3 regions of the Neobacillus sp. 114 genome follow, and region 2 is predicted to be linked to each of the others. Evidence: riboswitches for the same ligand, from Rfam matches in the RefSeq annotation. Region 2 holds a riboswitch; each other region holds the start of a gene.
What was found. Region 2 has a riboswitch for lysine ahead of dapA (4-hydroxy-tetrahydrodipicolinate synthase). Riboswitches for the same ligand answer to the same signal wherever they lie in the genome.

Region 1 (5,947 bases), 120 kb from region 2:
TTGCCAAGCTGCCAATTAGCTCATCAATTAAAATAGAGGGAGAATTTATCCATACCCCTCAGGCGAAGCAGCCGTTTGAAATCAAAGCAACAACTATTGTGATTGAAGGGACTTCAAACGTAGATTATCCGCTGCAGAAGAAAAGACACACATTTGAATATTTAAGAACGATTGCTCATTTAAGACCGAGAACCAACACTTTCTCTGCTGTTTTTCGTGTGAGATCAATTGCAGCGTATGCCATGCATAAATTTTTTAACGAAAAAGGCTTTGTTTATGTTCACTCGCCGATTATAACAGGGAGTGACACAGAAGGTGCAGGTGAAATGTTTAGAGTAACCTCGCTGGATTTAAATAACCTGCCGAAAAATGAAGAGGGCAAAACAGACGATACCAAGGATTTCTTTGGAAAAGAAACGAATTTAACCGTAAGCGGCCAGCTTTCTGCCGAATCCTTTGCCCTTGCATTCCGTAATGTCTATACGTTTGGTCCAACATTTAGAGCTGAAAACTCTAACACGGCAAGACATGCTGCGGAATTCTGGATGATTGAACCGGAAGTGGCGTTTGCAGAGCTTCCTGATATTATGGACCTAGCTGAAGAAATGGTGAAATATGTAATCGGATATGTGTTAGAACATGCTCCGGAGGAAATGGCCTTCTTTAACAGCTTTGTGGAGAAGGGATTATTGGATCGCTTAAACAATGCATATACAGCTGACTTTGGCCGAGTCACTTACACAGAGGCTATTGAACTTTTGAAAAAATCAGGTGAGAATTTTGCTTATCCAGTTGAATGGGGCCTTGACCTGCAAACGGAGCATGAGCGCTTTTTATGCGAAAAGGTATACCAAAAGCCGGTGTTTGTCACAGACTATCCAAAAGAAATCAAAGCCTTCTATATGCGCTTAAATGAAGACGACAAAACGGTGGCAGCGACCGACCTTCTTGTACCGGGAATCGGGGAATTGATTGGCGGCAGCCAGCGTGAAGAACGTGAAGAGGTTCTTGCTGCAAAAATCAAAAAACTTGGCATGAACGAAGAAGACTATTGGTGGTACATGGAATTAAGAAAATACGGCGCCACCAAGCATTCTGGCTATGGCCTTGGCTTCGAACGCCTGATCATGTACCTAACCGGAATGACCAATATCAGAGACGTGATTCCATTCCCAAGAACACCAGGAAATGCAGATTTTTAAACTAATTGACAAATAAGAAGACCAACCGAGTGGTTGGTCTTCTTATTTTGTCTGTTTCTAAAGTTCTTCTAATTCTTCCTCAAAATAAAATAAACTCGGCTGTTCTTTGACGATATAGGAATATCGCTTCATATTTTTTATATATTGCCACTTTAAAATCGTAACTGTCTCTCCGGTTGTTTTAATGCTCACCATTTGTCCATTTTGGTATCGATTATTGGTGCTTTTCAAATTAAACACTCCTTCTGTTATCTAATTGAGTATACCACATATTTACAAAACTGTTTGGTTGTTCAGGGGCATTTTTTTGTTTTTTTTGTTGCTTTAATTTAACGTTTTTAATATTGATTTTAACTAATTTAATTTTTTAAATAAATTAAATTAAAAATATTAATTTATCCTTTAAATTATTATGAAAGTGATGTATGATATGGTTAATAAAGGAAGGGAGAATAAAATGGCTTACCCGTTAATTACTAATTGCCCCGTTTGCAGCAAACAATTAAACATTACTAAACTGCAGTGTAAACATTGCCACACGACGGTGGAAAATGAATTCGAATTATCAAAGCTTGCCTCACTTGGACAGGAACAGCTTCATTTTATTGAAATTTTCCTGAAGTGCCGCGGAAGTATTAAAGAAGTCGAAAAAGAACTTGGGATTTCTTATCCGACCGTTAGAGGGAAATTAGACGACATCATTTCGGCCTTGGGCTACTCAGCAAACCGGAAGCCGGAGGTTGATAAGAAGAAGGTTGTATCCATGCTGGAAAAAGGGGAAATCACTGCCGAAGAGGCTATTGCCTTATTAAAAGAGGGGGATATGTAAATGAAAGATGAAATCTCTAGAGTGTTAACGTTGGTCGAGGAAGGTAAGCTTGATAAAGAAAAAGCGACTGAACTGATTAACATCCTTCAAGGGAAGGAACTAACTGTTGAATTAAAGAAAGAAACCTCATCATATGGCAGCAAAATGCTAAAAATCCGAGTTAATTCCCATGAAGGTGACAATGTTAATGTCAATCTTCCCATTAATCTTGTGAAAGCAGTGTTGAAGGTGGGCACCAGCATTGCCGAAAGAATTCCGCAAGCGGAAAAGTATGTGAAAGATATCAATGTAGATTTGTTGATAGAAGCGATTGAAAACGAACTAGACGGCCAAATTGTTGATGTTACTTCCGCAAATGGCGATAAAGTATTTGTGGTGATTGAATAAGCATGTTAAAGGTGGGTTTAAAAGTAAAAGGAAAAAGCTTTATGGTACCTGTTCCTTATGTTGTATTAAAACTATTTAGTTCGGTTATCACATCTAGAAGATTTATTGATTTTATAAACAAATCGATTAAAAAAGGCGGGGAAAAATTCGTCTTTCCAAAGATAGAAAAAAGGGACTTGAAGCCTTTATTGGATGGTCTGACCAAGTATAAAGGCCTGTTGTTAGTGGATACGAAATTAAAAGATGGGACAGAGGTTACTATTAGATTATAAAAAAATGGCTCCTTGGGAGCCATTTTTAATTTTAATTGTTTAAATCACACTTCTCCAAAGGAATAACCTTTGTTTTCTTTGTGAATTTATAGCCTAACCAAAGGATAAGGAATAATGGCAGACCGATATAGGATACTAAAACACCGTTCCAATCAATATGATCGCCCATAAATGCTGAATAGTTTTGCCCAATTACGACAATGGCGCAAACAATAAATGCAAAGATTGGGCCAAATGGGAACAGCTTTGATTTATATGGCAATAAATTTAGATCTTTGCCTTGAGCTACATAAGCTCTGCGGAAACGGTAATGACAAATCGCAATTCCTAGCCATGCGATAAAGCCGGACATACCGGAAGCATTTAAAAGCCATACATAAACTGTACCATCGCCAAAGAGGGATGCCAGAAAAGCAAGTGTTCCGACTAATGCTGTTACAATTAAAGCATTAACTGGCACACCATTTTTGTTCAATTTACCAAGAAATTTTGGTGCTTTTCCTTCACGTGCCAAATCCCAAAGCATCCGAGTCGATGCATACATTCCTGAATTACCTGCTGATAAAACAGCTGTTAAAATGACTGCGTTCATGACAGAAGCAGCAAATGCGATTCCTGCTTTTTGGAAAACAAGCGTAAATGGACTTACGGCAACATCTCCATTAGCAAGGTTTTCATTTGTGTAAGGAATAATAAGACCAATAACAAGAATAGCTAACACATAGAATAAAAGAATTCGCCAAAAAACTTGCTTTACTGCACGCGGAATTGATTTTTCTGGGTTATCTGTTTCACCCGCTGCAACACCTAAAAGTTCAGTTCCTTGGAAGGAAAATCCAGCTGCCATAAAGATTCCAAGCATAGCCATGAATCCGCCATGGAATGGTGCATCTCCAACTGTAAAGTTTTTAAAGCCAATTGCTTCATTTCCCATAATTCCAAAAATCATTAACGTACCAGCAATGATAAAGATCACAACAGTTACAACTTTAATTAATGAGAACCAATATTCCGCCTCGCCAAATCCCTTAACGGAAAGATAATTTAACAAGAACATGATAACTAAAAAGATGCTGCTCCATAATAGTGAAGGAGAATCTGGGAACCAGAATTTCATAATCATTGTTACTGCAGAAAGTTCTGCTGCAATCGTAATAGCCCAGTTGTACCAATAGTTCCAGCCTAGGGCAAAGCCAAGGGATGGATCCACGAATTTCGTAGCATAGGTACTAAAGCTTCCTGCTACCGGCATGTAGGCACCCATTTCAGCTAAGCTTTGCATTAAGAAATAAACCATAATGCCAATAACAAGATATGAAAGAATCGCTCCGCCAGGTCCCGCACTATGGATCGCTCCGCCGCTGGCAAGAAATAATCCGGTCCCGATGGTTCCACCAAGAGAAATCATCGTAAGATGGCGGGACTTTAAGCTCCGTCTTAATTCATTTTTATCATTTTTCGGACCCGTGGGCCTAGTGTATATTTCGTCTTTACTTACCTGCGATGTTTGCATGCTTATGACTCCTTTTAAATTTTTTTATAGGAAGGAGTTTGGAATAAAAAATGCCCTCGAAGCAGATTCGACGGCATTTGTATATACCCCGCATCATACCTTCCGAAAGATAGCTCAACACGTAAAGCTGGTAAGGCTAAACGTGACAGTTCTGTTCCTGTTCGGAGACAGCCCCAGCATGTTTCTCCAGAGAGAAAAACACACTTCGGCAGCTTTTCCTTTCAAACGGAGTCAAAAACATCTCTGCGTCTCGTCCATTTTACTGATAAAAACCGCGACCTCTACCTCATCGGTTTTGATGAGGATTTAATATTAAAAATGATATATTACTAGAGTATATACGTTTTAATAAATTTGTCAATATTATATTTTGGAAACGAGGGTTTAAGGGGTTTTTGTAAGGTGAATATTAATGTAATATGCCTTTATAATTATTCAACTTAATCTTTGGGCTCTATTTCCAGATAATTAATTGTTTTTTAAATATATTAATTAGTTTACATCCTAGCTATGAATCGTTATCATTTTTTTAAATAAATAGTGGAAAGACAGGAGAAATATTCATGCAGATGGTTGGAATTATTATCGGTTCTTTTATAATTGTAACTGCATTCAATCTTTTCCTTATCCCTCACGAGGTTTTAAGTAGCGGGATGAGCGGAATTTCGATGATAGTAGGAATGATTACCCCCATAAACACAGGAGTGGCTAATCTTTTGTTGAACCTTCCCCTTTTAATCATTGGCTATAAAATGCTAGGAAAAAGATTTATCTTTAATTCAATCTTTTCAGTGTTCGTTATTTCTTTAGGACTTTATTTAGTACCAGTGTTTCCAGTTGCGAAAGATACCATCCTTTCATCAATATTTGGCGGAGCTTTGACCGGTCTGGGGGTTGGAATCGTATTTCGAAGCTCAGGTTCAACGGGCGGATTTGATATCATCGGAATGATTGTTTCCCGGAAGAAAGACTTTCCAATCGGGGTGCTCCTCTCCGGAATGAACGCGGTTGTTATTGTAATTAGCGGATTTTTATTCAATTGGGATTCGGCCCTCAATACGTTGGTTTCGATTTTTGTTACAGGAAAAGTGGTTGACGCTATTTACACGGACCATGTCAAATTAACTTTAATGATAATAACAGAAAAGGGCGAAGAAATGAGAAATCATTTGGTGGCCAACTTATACCGTGGACTCACCATTATGGATGGGGTTGGAGGATATACAAATGGCAGCAGAAAGATTTTAATCTCGGTCATTTCAAGATATGAGTTAAACGAGGTTAAATCTCTTATTTCTGAAGTCGATCCGACAGCTTTTGTGAATATTACAGAAACGATAGAAGTAATGGGGTTGTTTCATCGGCCTAGCCCGTAATAATGTTTTTAAAAATAGAGGCCGTCTCAGTACCATGGGAGTTTAGTTCCGTTTATGAGACGGCCTCTATTTTGTATTTTTAATTGTTTATATATTTTTCAAAAACAAAGCCAAAATCTTTGACACAATATTGTTTTTTACTTTCCTCGAGCCACTGGAATGCTGCCTGATTCAACATTTTAAATTGAACAACCAAATTGTTGTCAGGAGTGGAGACGCGACCTAATGTTGTGGAAGCGACATCGAGACTTTGCTTGGCAAACTGAAGTGAAATTTCATTTTCATGGGTAATCTCGGAAATTTTTATAAGTGCCTTGTATAAATCTTTGACTTCCTCGATATGCTTTTTATGAATGTCAATGGAGAAA
Region 2 (5,947 bases):
GTGGAGGAGTCCGGCAACAGTCACTAATAAAAAGGCATGGGCAATATCGGTGCCAACCAGCTCAGATCCTTTCAAGCGGTAGAGATATAGCATGGCAAGGGCAAATAATGATCCTGATCCTATTGAAGTCAGGCCGACGATAAAGCCGAAACCGGCACCGATTAAAATTGTTAATGTTCGTTTTTCCTCAATCGGCCTTAATTGCCAGCGGTTCGGCCTGATTTTATTATCAAAAAATGTCTTAATTAAAATGGCTGTGGCCACTAGAATTAGAACATAGCCAAGTCCATGTTTGATAATTTGTTCTTGATTGTGGAAATATTTTTCAAAAACCTGAAGGATGAGAATGGCTCCTGCTGCACTTGGGACACTACCGATAGCAAGATACTTCATGAGTTTAAAGTTAATTGTTTTCTGTCTCCAATGCTGAATGACTCCAAACAGTTTTGTAATGGAGTTGTAAACAAGGTCCGTTCCCACCGCAATGGAAGGCTGAATTCCGACCATGATGAGCACTGGGGTTAACAATGCTGCCCCTCCAACCCCTGTTAATCCTACCAATAACCCAACTAATAATCCCATTAATGCAATTCCTATGCTCATGTTGGGGGCCTCCTTCTTTCATGATGAATTCCGAGTAAATATATGTGAATTATAGAGTTTGAAGGAGATTTTGTAAACACTTTTCTGAATTTATTAAAGAAATATTTTTGCAGTGAGGATAGAGGGAAAAAAGATTAGCGGATACATTGAGGCCATGAAGGACATAATGGACAAGGGAACAACTAAAAATGTCCTTCATCAAGGTTATGAAGGACATTTTGAAACAGGTAACGGAAGGTTTTGGTCTTCAACGGGGTTATGAAGGACATTATGAATTGGTGACAACATGAATTTGTCCTTCATCAAAAAAATGAAGGACAAATCCAACCAGAATCCGGTTATTTTTGTCCTTCTTAAACCGATATCAAATTATATCATTCTACAAAACTTCCACTGCACTGTTCTGCAACAGCACATTTCGAAGCGTTTTAGTCTCCTCATCGTTTAATGGAATCAGCGGCAAGCGCAGACCGCCAGCATTGATCCCTTTCATATTTAAAGCTGCTTTTACAGGTGCTGGGCTAGGCGCTGCAAATAAAGCCTTCATAATGGGCAGTAATTCACGGTGTGCTGCAGCAGCGCCCGCCAAATCCCCATTTTTAAAGCGTGTAACCATATCCTGCATTTCATTCCCGATAATATGAGATGCAACGGAAATCACACCAACGCCGCCAATCGAAAGCACCGGCAAGGTCATTCCATCATCACCACTGTATAAAGAAAAGTCATCAGCAGTTTGTTTAACAATTTCGGCCATGTCATCCAAGTGGCCGCTAGCTTCCTTAACCGCTACGATATTAGGAATCTGAGAAAGGCGGATGACCGTTTCAGCAGATATATTGACGACACTGCGGCCCGGAATATTATAAAGCATAACCGGAAGAGAAGTAGATTCAGCAATCGCTTTAAAATGCTGATACATGCCCTCCTGGGATGGTTTATTATAGTATGGTGCAACGAGCATGATGCCGTCTACGCCGACTTCCTCTGCTAGCTTTGTTAGACTGATTGAGGATCTTGTGTTGTTGGAGCCAGTGCCTGCAATAACGGGAACTCTCCCGTCCACAACTTCAACCACAAATTTAAATAATGCCACTTTTTCCTCAGTTGATAAGGTAGGGGACTCACCAGTTGTTCCACAAACCACCAACCCGTCAGTACCATTCGCTAATAAATAATTTACTAAATCACTCGTCGCATTAAAATCAATTTCGCCATGCTGATCAAACGGAGTCACCATTGCTGTTAAAACTTGGCCAAAGTACATAAATTTCACCCTTTTAAAATTATTTTTAAAAAGAGGTAAGGCCAAACGCAAAAAGCAGCTGAGGGAAGGGCCCAACAGCTGCATCAGAAACGTTAATTTTACAAGTTCCCCTGCGTGAGATAGCCCTCCATATAGTTTCCTATATGACAATTCTGTATTTATTCAATAACAGAACCAGCTTCCGGAACAATGAGATCCTCAGAAGCTTCGGCAAATTCCCCTTTCTGCCACCGTCAACGGGTCCCATTACCCTTGGATGGTTTACTGATGGTCTTTGCGCCTCTATCCTCACTTCATAAGGTATGAAGTAAGAAGTATGTAATTAAAATTAATATAACAGAATATTCCTATTTGTTCAAGGGGTTTTTATAAAAAACACTAAAATCGTATATTTATTGATAGTTATATAGCATTGGGAGGAGAGCAGGGATTAACAGACTACGCTTCTTTTTTGAGTTTTTTCCCAATTATCCTTAAAATGGAGGTAATGTTGAAGAGGTGAATTATTGTGAAAATCGAAAATATTTTAATTGTCAGTCCCATGTATCAGGAGCTTCGGGCATACATCCAAAATGCGGGCGTCCAAAAGAATTTCCGTTATATCCCGGAGGATGAAGTTATTCAGGATAATTTGAAATGGGCGGATGCACTTGTATCTTTTAATCTCAAATCCGATTACGATTACAGTCATTTAAAATGGGTGCACTCGCTCGGTGCGGGAGTTGACCGTTTTTTATTTAAAAATGCCTGGGACGATAGTGTACTTTTGACAAGGACCATTTGTTCGTTTGGTCAAAGAATCGGAGAGTATTGTTTAAGCTACATATTAAGAGATTTACAATTTCACGAGGAGTTCCGGGAATTACAGTTGCAGAAAAAATGGCAGCAAAGGACTCCGAAGTTATTAAACGAACTCAAAGTGATGGTTTATGGAACCGGTGAAATTGGACAGGCTGCCGCGAAGCTTTTGTCTGGTTTCGGAGTGGAAGTTTACGGCGTCTCCCAAAGTGGAAAAGAAAAAGAGTATTTTAATGATGTAATGACTGTTGAATCTCATTTTACCCTACTAGGGGAAATGGATGTGATCATCAACACGATGCCGCTAACGGAACAAACGGCTGGATTTTTTAATAGTCAAGTTTTTCAAAAAGTAACAAATTCCGGTTTTATTAATGTTGGGCGAGGGGCATCGGTGGATGAAGAAGCATTGCTGCAAGCTTTGGAAGACGGGCAGGTCCGTTATGCTGTCTTGGATGTGTTTGCACAGGAGCCGCTGCCGGAAAATCATCCATTATGGAAACATCCTGGCGTACTGATTACCCCTCATATTTCAGCGGTAACGTCACCAGAAGAAGGTGCAGCGTGTTTTTTGGATACACTTAAAAACTTGGAAGAAAACAAACCTCTTAACAATAGAGTAGATACCAAGAAGGGATATTAGAATAGCAGGAGGATGAACGAAAATGACAGGAGTAATTGGCTTTATTGGCCTTGGAAATATGGGAGAGCCTATGGTCATGAATTTATTGAAGGCTGGTTTTCAGGTGAAGGTTTACAATCGAACTCCCGAGAAAACAAAGGCAGTTGTTGAAGCTGGCGCCGAGCAAGTGAACAGGCCTGCAGACGCCGCAGCACCTGGCGGAATCGTGATTACTATGGTGGCAAACGATCAGGCAGTAGAAGAGCTCGTTATGGGACCAAATGGGTTTGGGGAAGTGCTGGGGCAGGGCGGTATCCATTTATCAATGAGTACAATAGCTCCAGCAACATCACGAAAATTAGCAACTTATCATCAGGAGCATGGCAGCCAATATGTGGCCTCCCCAGTTTTTGGTCGTCCGGAAGCAGCGGCAGCTCAAAAATTGAATATTCTTAGCTCAGGGTCCAGTGTAGCGAAAGAGCGGGTAAAACACATCCAGGATGCTCTTGGCCAGCGTGTTTTTGATGTAGGGGAGGAGCCTGAAAGTGCCAATGTCATCAAGTTAGGCGGAAATTTTATGATTATGGCAGCAATGGAAGCAATGGCCGAAGCCTTTAATCTAGCTGAGAAAAATGGTATAGACCGGCAGCTGGCTGCTGAAATTTATGCATCAACCTTATTTAATTGTACAGTGTATCAAGGTTATGGCCAGATGATTGCCAAAAAGCAGTTTGAACCGGCGGGTTTTCAGCTGGCGCTCGGTCTTAAGGATTGCAACCTAGTTTTGGAGGAGGCAAACTCGACCCAGACACCGATGCCGTTAGCGGGTCTATTGCATAACCGCCTGCTAGCCTCAGTGGCCAAAAATCGCGGAAATCAGGATTGGGCAGCACTTACTAGAATTGCTCTTGAAGAAGCGGGATTGGAATAACAGGGTGCAGTGATGAATGTTGCTGAAAAAGTAAGAAAAATAAGAAAAATTGAAGGTATACGCTCATTAATTTCGTGTTCTGGCAGGAGATTAGCCGTAAAAGTAGAACATTATAATCAAACACCTAGAATTGCTTCTTGGAGTAGATAAAACAGGGAGTGGTTAGATGTCAAACCTTTTGAACAGAAAAATTTTATTGGCAAGCAGGCCAGTAGGAATGCCAGATGAAAGTAATTTTGAATTTATTGAGGAGAATGTTCCAGAACTTCAGGATGGTGAAGTATTGATTCGTTCTCTGTATTTGTCTGTAGACCCTTATATGAGGGGCCGGATGTCGGCTGCCAAATCTTATGCCAAGCCATATGAAGTCGGTCAGCCATTTAAAGGTGGGGTAGTTGGAAAAGTAGTCGAATCGAAAAATTCTCGGTTTGAAGCGGGCCAGTATGTAGACGGACTACTTGAATGGGCTGAATATAACGTTTCTGATGGAAGCGGCCTTCGCAGACTTAATCCAGAAATGGCACCTGTGACCACGGCACTTCATGTGCTCGGAATGCCTGGCTTGACCGCATATTTTGGATTGCTATACATAGGGGAGCCGAAGGAAGGGGAAACGGTTGTCGTTTCAGGTGCATCTGGAGCGGTCGGCACTGTTGTTGGTCAAATCGCTAAACTGAAAGGCTGCCGGGTTGTCGGGATTGCCGGCGGCGATGATAAATGCGCTTATTTGACTGAGGAACTAGGTTTTGATGCGGCAATTAACTACAAAGCAGAGGAGAACCTGCGTAAAGCATTGAAAGAAGCCTGTCCTAACGGTGTTGATGTTTATTTCGACAATGTTGGCGGTCATGTAAGCGATGCGGTGATGTCCTTAATTAATTTCCAGTCCAGGACTGCTATTTGCGGACAAATCTCCCAGTATAATGCGGATAAACCGCCTGTCGGTCCAAGGGTTGCCGGTCAGCTGTTGACAACCAGTTCCTTGATGAAAGGCTTTATTGTTTCTGACTATGCACAGCACAACAAGGAATGCTTAGCACAGCTAGCCCAGTGGGTAAGGGAAGGAAAAATCAAATACCGCGAAACCATCGTTGAAGGCTTTGACAACACCATCGATGCCTTCCTAGGACTTTTCCGCGGTGACAACATTGGTAAACAGCTGGTGAAAGTAGCGGAGGAATAATGAAGAAAAGAAGTGTCCCTTTGGGGCACTTTTTGTATTTTGCCCTGAGCGAGAGTGTATTAGAGGTAAAAAACAAGTTGCCTATTTTTCCGAAACTTTATGATATAAACAGAAATAGGGTAAAATAAAGGAAATTTTATCTGTGAGGTTACCAGTAATGAACTTGAAGTTTCAGCTAACACGTGCATTCATCCTAAGCGTCATCTCCCTTGCGGCCTTTGCTTTGATGGCTACGCTTATCGAGGCTCATAAGATTGTCCAATTTGATAGCACCATAATAAGTTCAGTACAAGGTCTTGAGTCACCTGCGTTAACAGCCATCATGAAATTTTTCACCTTCATCGGGTCGACAAAAATAGTGGTGATTCTCAGCCTCCTTATTATCTTCTTTCTCTATAAGGTGCTGCACCATCGGCTAGAACTGATATTATTCATTGCTGTGATAGCGGGAACCCCGATTATCAATTCAATATTAAAATCAATCTTTCACCGAGCACGGCCCGAATTCCATCGCTTGATAGAAATCGGCGGCTATAGTTTTCC
Region 3 (5,947 bases), 770 kb from region 2:
CTTACCATGAATGACCATAATCCGTTCGCAAAGTGGAAAATAGCTGAAATAATACCAATTACATAAAATGCAAACATGATTGGTGAAGAAAGAATATCATGCATCATTTGGAAGTTAACCTCAGCACCGAATGCAGCGGCAATACGTGTTTCCCAAACATGCCATGCGATAAAAATAAGAGTGATTACCCCTGATACACGCTGAAGCATGAACATCCAGTTTCTAAAGAAACCAAATCTTGAAACATTGTTTTTTGCTGTAAATGCAATGTACAATCCATAGATTGCATGGAACAGCAAAGGTAAATAAATTACTACTGTTTCAAGGACAATACGGAACGGAAGAGTCCCCATGAAATTTGCTGCTTTGTTGAAGGATTCCACTCCTTCTGTTGCAAAGTGGTTGACAATCAGGTGCTGTACAATGAATACCCCGATTGGGATAACCCCAAGCAACGAGTGCAGTCTCCGATTGAAAAATTCGCGATTCCCCGCCATTGATTTACCCCCTTTTAAATTTTAAAAAATGATGTTAAGTTTTTACTTCCTTCATTAATATAACCTAGCATCACTGTGACAATTATGTGACATGTCCATTTTACTCCCAACATCATAGAGCGTCAAGGAAACGGATACATAAAAAAGCGATGAAAAATAAAATTTTTAAAATATATTGATATTATGATAGATATGAATTTCGACATGTTATCATTTTGTAAGCGCTTTATTTTTGCTTGTAATTACCAACATCTTACGGGAGAATTTTTTTCCTATATCGGAAACGATAATTATGATAAGAAACAAGAACAAATATTGTAAAATAATAAATTTCTTTGCGACTTCTTTACATTATTAGAAAACTGTACTGAAACAGAACTCGATTTGTATATAATAGAATGATAGAAAGAGGGGAAGTAAATGAAAGATAGTGCAGTAATGGACCAAGATCTACAAACGCCGGAACCAAGGACAATCTCTATATTTGGCTATGAATTAATTAGAGAAGTTCTTCTTCCTGAAATTTTCGGCAAGGACACTCCTGAAATTCTTTACTGGGCAGGGAAACGTCTCGCCCGAAAATTTCCTTTGGAAAGCTACGAAAGCCTGATAGATTTTTTTGCAAAAGCTTCTTGGGGTGAGTTAGAAATTAAGAAGGAAGCAAAAAATGAGCTGGAATTCGAGTTGGCAAGTCCAATGATTGTATCGCGTGTTAAATCAAAAGCGGAAAACTTCTTTCAACTTGAAGCCGGCTTCCTTGCTCAGCAAATCGAAGTCCAAAAAGGGGCTATTGCGGAAACCTTCGAACACCCGGTCAAAAAATCGAACAAAGTTTGCTTCACCGTCAAATGGGATAAACTAGACTAAAAGAAAAGGGGGCCACAGGCCCCCTTTCTTAAGGCATAAATTCAGCTACGCCTCATGAACCGTCCTGCCGGACTCGCCAATCGGCGAGTTTTCATTTAATTTTCCCAAGTTCAAATGCCTCGTGCAAGGCTTCTACTGCTTTGAGCATATTTTTTTCTTCTACTACAGCTGATACTTTGATTTCTGAGGTGCTGACCATCTTTACAGGAATATTGCTGTTCGCAAGAACCTCAAACATTTTCGCAGCCACACCAGGATTAGAAATCATTCCGGAACCAACAATTGATACCTTTGCCAGTTTATTCTCAGCATCAAGCTGGTCATAGGCAAGTGTTTCTTTATTGTTTTCAAGCACATTTAAGGTTGGGATCCAATCATCGGTATGGATGGAAAAGGAGAGATTGGCAGCTCCCTCTTCTGTTGTGCTTTGAATAATAATATCCACATTAATTTGATTTTTGGCCAATGTCGTAAAAATAGTTGATAAGCTTGTTAATGAATTTCTAAGCCCTAAAACAGTAACACGTGTGATTCCATCTTCAAACGCGACTCCGCGTACGACTAAATTTTGTTCCATCGTTGCTTCCCCCTCAATTACAGTTCCTTCAACCTTCTCCATGCTAGAGCGGACCTCAAGCCTTACATTATAATTTTTTGCAAACTCGACCGCTCTTGGATGTAGAACTCCCGCACCCAAATTGGCCAGTTCAAGCATTTCGTCATACGATACCGATAATAATTTCCGAGCGTTCTTGACATAACGGGGATCCGTTGTAAATACCCCGGTTACATCGGTATAAATATCACATTTATCCGCATTTAGAGCAGCAGCCAACGCAACTGCAGTTGTATCAGAGCCCCCACGTCCGAGCGTAGTGATTTCCCCGTCTTCGGTAACCCCTTGGAATCCAGCCACGATGACGACTTTTCCCGCATGAAGCTGTTTTTGAACAGCATCAGTGTTTATTTTCGAAATCCTTGCATTGCCGTGAACAGGCTCTGTCATGATTCCAGCCTGCCAGCCTGTAAAGGAAACGGCCTCCAGCCCTTTTTGGTTTAAGGCCATCGAAAGCAATGCGATCGTCACCTGCTCACCTGTTGAGAGAAGCATATCCATTTCCCGCTTATTCGGCTGCTCGGATATTTCCTTTGCCATATTAACAAGCTGGTCCGTCGATTTTCCCATTGCCGAAACAACGACCACTACTTGGTTTCCACGTTCCTTTTCCCCCCGCACACATTCTGCGACATTTAGAATTTTTTCAATGCTGCCAACGGAGGTCCCGCCAAATTTCTGTACTATTAAACCCATGTCTTCCCCTTCTCTCAGTCATTCTTGTAAAAAAATAAAAAGCAATGGGAGCATATCCCATTGCTTTGAAAACACAAAATTAAAATTTTCGCGTTAGTAGACAATGAAAGATAGCGCTCCAAGACAACGGTCTTGACAATCCGGCATTTTTTCAATGACGAACCAGCAAGGAAAATAATGAGTGTTTCCCTACTTCGGCGAACATTCCCTTTCAAAGCCCATCGTTGAAGCTCATCCTTCTCCGGGCCTTTACTCTTGAAGCTCGCACCTCTACCTTCACTTAACTTATAAAAGTGATAGTCTATTAAATTTTTATTCATTATAGCATAGTAATATTAGAGTGACAATTATTGTGACTGAAGTTTTTTTATTAATTCTTCTGCCACATTTTGGGGGATTCCAATCCCTCTAAATTCCTCAAGGGTTGCCTCTTTCATTTTCTTAACAGAGCCAAATTCCTTTAATAGCTGCTTCTTGCGTTTTTCGCCAATCCCAGGAATATCGTCAAGTAGGGATTGGAATGCGGTTTTACCGCGTGTCTGCCGGTGGAAGGTAATCGCAAAGCGGTGAACTTCATCCTGGATTCGCTGGAGTAAATAAAATTCCTGGCTATTCCGGGCGAGCGCTACAATTTCTAATGGATTCCCATACATAAGCTGTGATGTGCGGTGCTTCTCATCCTTCACTAGTCCAGCGAGAGGTATGTCCAGCCCCAATTCATTTTCTAGCACATCGCGGACAGCTTCCACATGTCCCTTTCCACCGTCAATGATGATCAAGTCAGGCAGCGGAAGCTCTTCCTTTAGAGCCCTCGAGTATCTTCGTCTCGTTACCTCTCTCATTGATTCATAATCATCCGGGCCTTCAACAGACTTAATTTTATATTTCCGATATTCCCGCTTGTTTGCTTTGCCGTCTGTAAAAACAATCATCGCTGAAACTGGGTCTGTTCCTTGAATGTTAGAGTTATCAAAGGCTTCGATCCGGTGGGGCGTATAAATGCCAAGCATTTCTCCGAGGTTTTCAACGGCTTTGATCGTTCTTTCCTCATCTTTTTCAATAAGAGAGAATTTTTCATTCAAGGCGATTTTCGCATTTTTAATTGCCATTTTGACAAGGTCCTTCTTCTGGCCCCGCTGCGGCTTAATGACTTTTACTTCCAATAACTGCTCAGCCATCTGCAAATCCACATCGTCCTGGATGAGAATTTCCTTCGGTTTAAAATGGTTCGTCTTCTGATAAAATTGGCCGAGGAATGTGAGGATTTCTTCTTCCGGCTCATTATAAATAGGGAACATCGAAACGTCTCGTTCAATCAGCTTCCCCTGACGCACAAAAAATACTTGAACACACATCCAGCCTTTGTCAACGGCATAGCCGAATACGTCACGGTCAGTAAAATCCGTCATCGTGATCTTTTGTTTTTCCATGATTGTTTCAATATGAATGATTTTGTCACGGAATTCCTTTGCTCTTTCAAAATCAAGCTCTTCCGCGGCAGCCTGCATTTTTTCTGTCAGATCCTTTTTTATTTCCTTATAACCGCCATTTAAAAAGCGGGTAATTTCATCGGTCATTTGTTTATACTGTTCTTCTGAAACCTCATTTACACAAGGCGCCAGGCACTGCCCCAAGTGATAATAGAGGCAGACTCGGTCAGGAAGCGTAGAACATTTGCGGAGCGGATAAATCCGGTCAAGCAGTTTCTTTGTTTCGTTGGCAGCCCCTACGTTGGGATATGGACCAAAATACTTACCTTTATCCTTTTTTACTTTTCTTGTAATAATTAGCTTTGGGTGTCTTTCCGCAGTCAGCTTAATAAATGGATAAGTCTTATCATCCCTAAGCATGACATTATATTTCGGATCATATTTTTTTATTAAATTTAATTCAAGCAGAAGTGCTTCAATATTGGATGAGGTCACGATATACTCAAAGTCTTCAATCTCGTTTACCAAGCGAAGGGTTTTCCCATCATGCGAACCGGTAAAATAAGACCGAACACGGTTCTTTAATACTTTCGCCTTACCAACGTAGATAATCGATCCTTGACGATCCTTCATCAAGTAGCAGCCGGGCTGGTCCGGCAGCAGCGTTAACTTTTGTTTAATGGTTTCATTCATTCCGGCCGCTCCTCCCACTCAGAGTTTCTCTTCAAATTTTAAATCAATCTGCCCGCAAATTAAAGAGGGAGTCTTTAGAAAAAAGAAAACCTTAACCGAAGTACCGGTTAAGGTTATTTTAATTGAGGGCTTATAGATGCTTTTGAAGTAAGCCAGCTAAAGCTTCTTTTGGTTGGAAGCCGACAGTTTTATCAACAACTTCACCGTTTTTCAACACTAGTAAAGTTGGAATGCTCATTACTCCAAAATTAGAAGCCGTTTGCGGATTTTCATCCACGTCAAGTTTCGTGATTTTTACTTTATCTCCCATTTCAGCATCAAGCTCTTCTAAAACTGGCGCAATCATTTTGCAAGGTCCGCACCATGGTGCCCAGAAATCTACAAGAACAAGACCTGAACCTGTTTCAGTCGCAAAGTTTTGATCTGTTACGTGTGCAATAGCCATTTTTCATTGCCTCCCTAATTAATACTTAAATCTAACGAAAGTATAACATCGAATGGAAAATCACGCTAATAATCTGTTTCGCAGGTAATTTACCCTTTTTGCCTAATAAGTATTCTATGCAAACTCATGATAAAGGCGAGCGGAACATCCCGCTCGCCCTCATAATTTTTGGCCAGCTCCAGCGCCTAGGGGCTCGCAGGTCTACAGCCAATCCGTCAAGAAGGCTAAAAAGCAGCCTTCTCGCCGGCTCGTCTTATGCCTGTCGCCCCTGGTCAAGGCGCTTCCGCTCTTCTTATTATGAATGAACTTTAAGCTTTTTAAACTCTTCAGTTAAAAGTGGAACAACTTCGAACAAGTCACCAACGATACCGTAGTCTGCCACTTTGAAGATGTTTGCTTCAGGATCTTTGTTAATGGCCACAATAACTTTAGAGTTGGACATACCTGCAAGATGCTGGATAGCTCCGGAAATACCGCAGGCAATGTATAGGTCTGGAGTTACAACCTTACCAGTTTGGCCAATTTGCAGGGAGTAATCGCAGTATTCAGCGTCACATGCCCCGCGGGAAGCTCCTATTGCTCCGCCTAAGACAGCAGCCAATTCTTTTAGAGGTGCGAAGCCTTCTGCGCTCTTCACGCCGCGTCCGCCGGAAATAACGACTTTTGCTTCGCTTAGGTCTACACCTTCACTAGCTTTTCTGAC

Region 1: another riboswitch for lysine. It lies ahead of QNN06_RS21405 (amino acid permease); the one in region 2 lies ahead of dapA (4-hydroxy-tetrahydrodipicolinate synthase).
Region 3: another riboswitch for lysine. It lies ahead of QNN06_RS24840 (aspartate kinase); the one in region 2 lies ahead of dapA (4-hydroxy-tetrahydrodipicolinate synthase).

Annotation. Positions count from the first base shown of each region.
Region 1 is NZ_CP126144.1:4,406,334-4,412,280, reverse strand. Features, by position in the region: gene asnS (asparagine--tRNA ligase) at 1-1,202, shown strand, start outside; gene QNN06_RS21425 (hypothetical protein) at 1,260-1,433, opposite strand; gene QNN06_RS21420 (DUF2089 domain-containing protein) at 1,660-2,031, shown strand; gene QNN06_RS21415 (SHOCT-like domain-containing protein) at 2,032-2,418, shown strand; gene QNN06_RS21410 (hypothetical protein) at 2,421-2,690, shown strand; gene QNN06_RS21405 (amino acid permease) at 2,722-4,203, opposite strand; lysine riboswitch at 4,306-4,495, opposite strand; gene QNN06_RS21400 (YitT family protein) at 4,767-5,579, shown strand; gene QNN06_RS21395 (PH domain-containing protein) at 5,659-5,947, opposite strand, start outside.
Region 2 is NZ_CP126144.1:4,281,955-4,287,901, reverse strand. Features, by position in the region: gene QNN06_RS20805 (sulfite exporter TauE/SafE family protein) at 1-603, opposite strand, end outside; gene dapA (4-hydroxy-tetrahydrodipicolinate synthase) at 983-1,870, opposite strand; lysine riboswitch at 1,983-2,163, opposite strand; gene QNN06_RS20795 (D-2-hydroxyacid dehydrogenase) at 2,379-3,311, shown strand; gene QNN06_RS20790 (NAD(P)-dependent oxidoreductase) at 3,334-4,221, shown strand; gene QNN06_RS20785 (NADP-dependent oxidoreductase) at 4,388-5,404, shown strand; gene QNN06_RS20780 (phosphatase PAP2 family protein) at 5,562-5,947, shown strand, end outside.
Region 3 is NZ_CP126144.1:5,055,621-5,061,567, forward strand. Features, by position in the region: gene QNN06_RS24830 (succinate dehydrogenase cytochrome b558 subunit) at 1-497, opposite strand, end outside; gene QNN06_RS24835 (YslB family protein) at 918-1,364, shown strand; gene QNN06_RS24840 (aspartate kinase) at 1,456-2,676, opposite strand; lysine riboswitch at 2,780-2,957, opposite strand; gene uvrC (excinuclease ABC subunit UvrC) at 3,024-4,799, opposite strand; gene trxA (thioredoxin) at 4,930-5,244, opposite strand; gene QNN06_RS24855 (electron transfer flavoprotein subunit alpha/FixB family protein) at 5,540-5,947, opposite strand, start outside.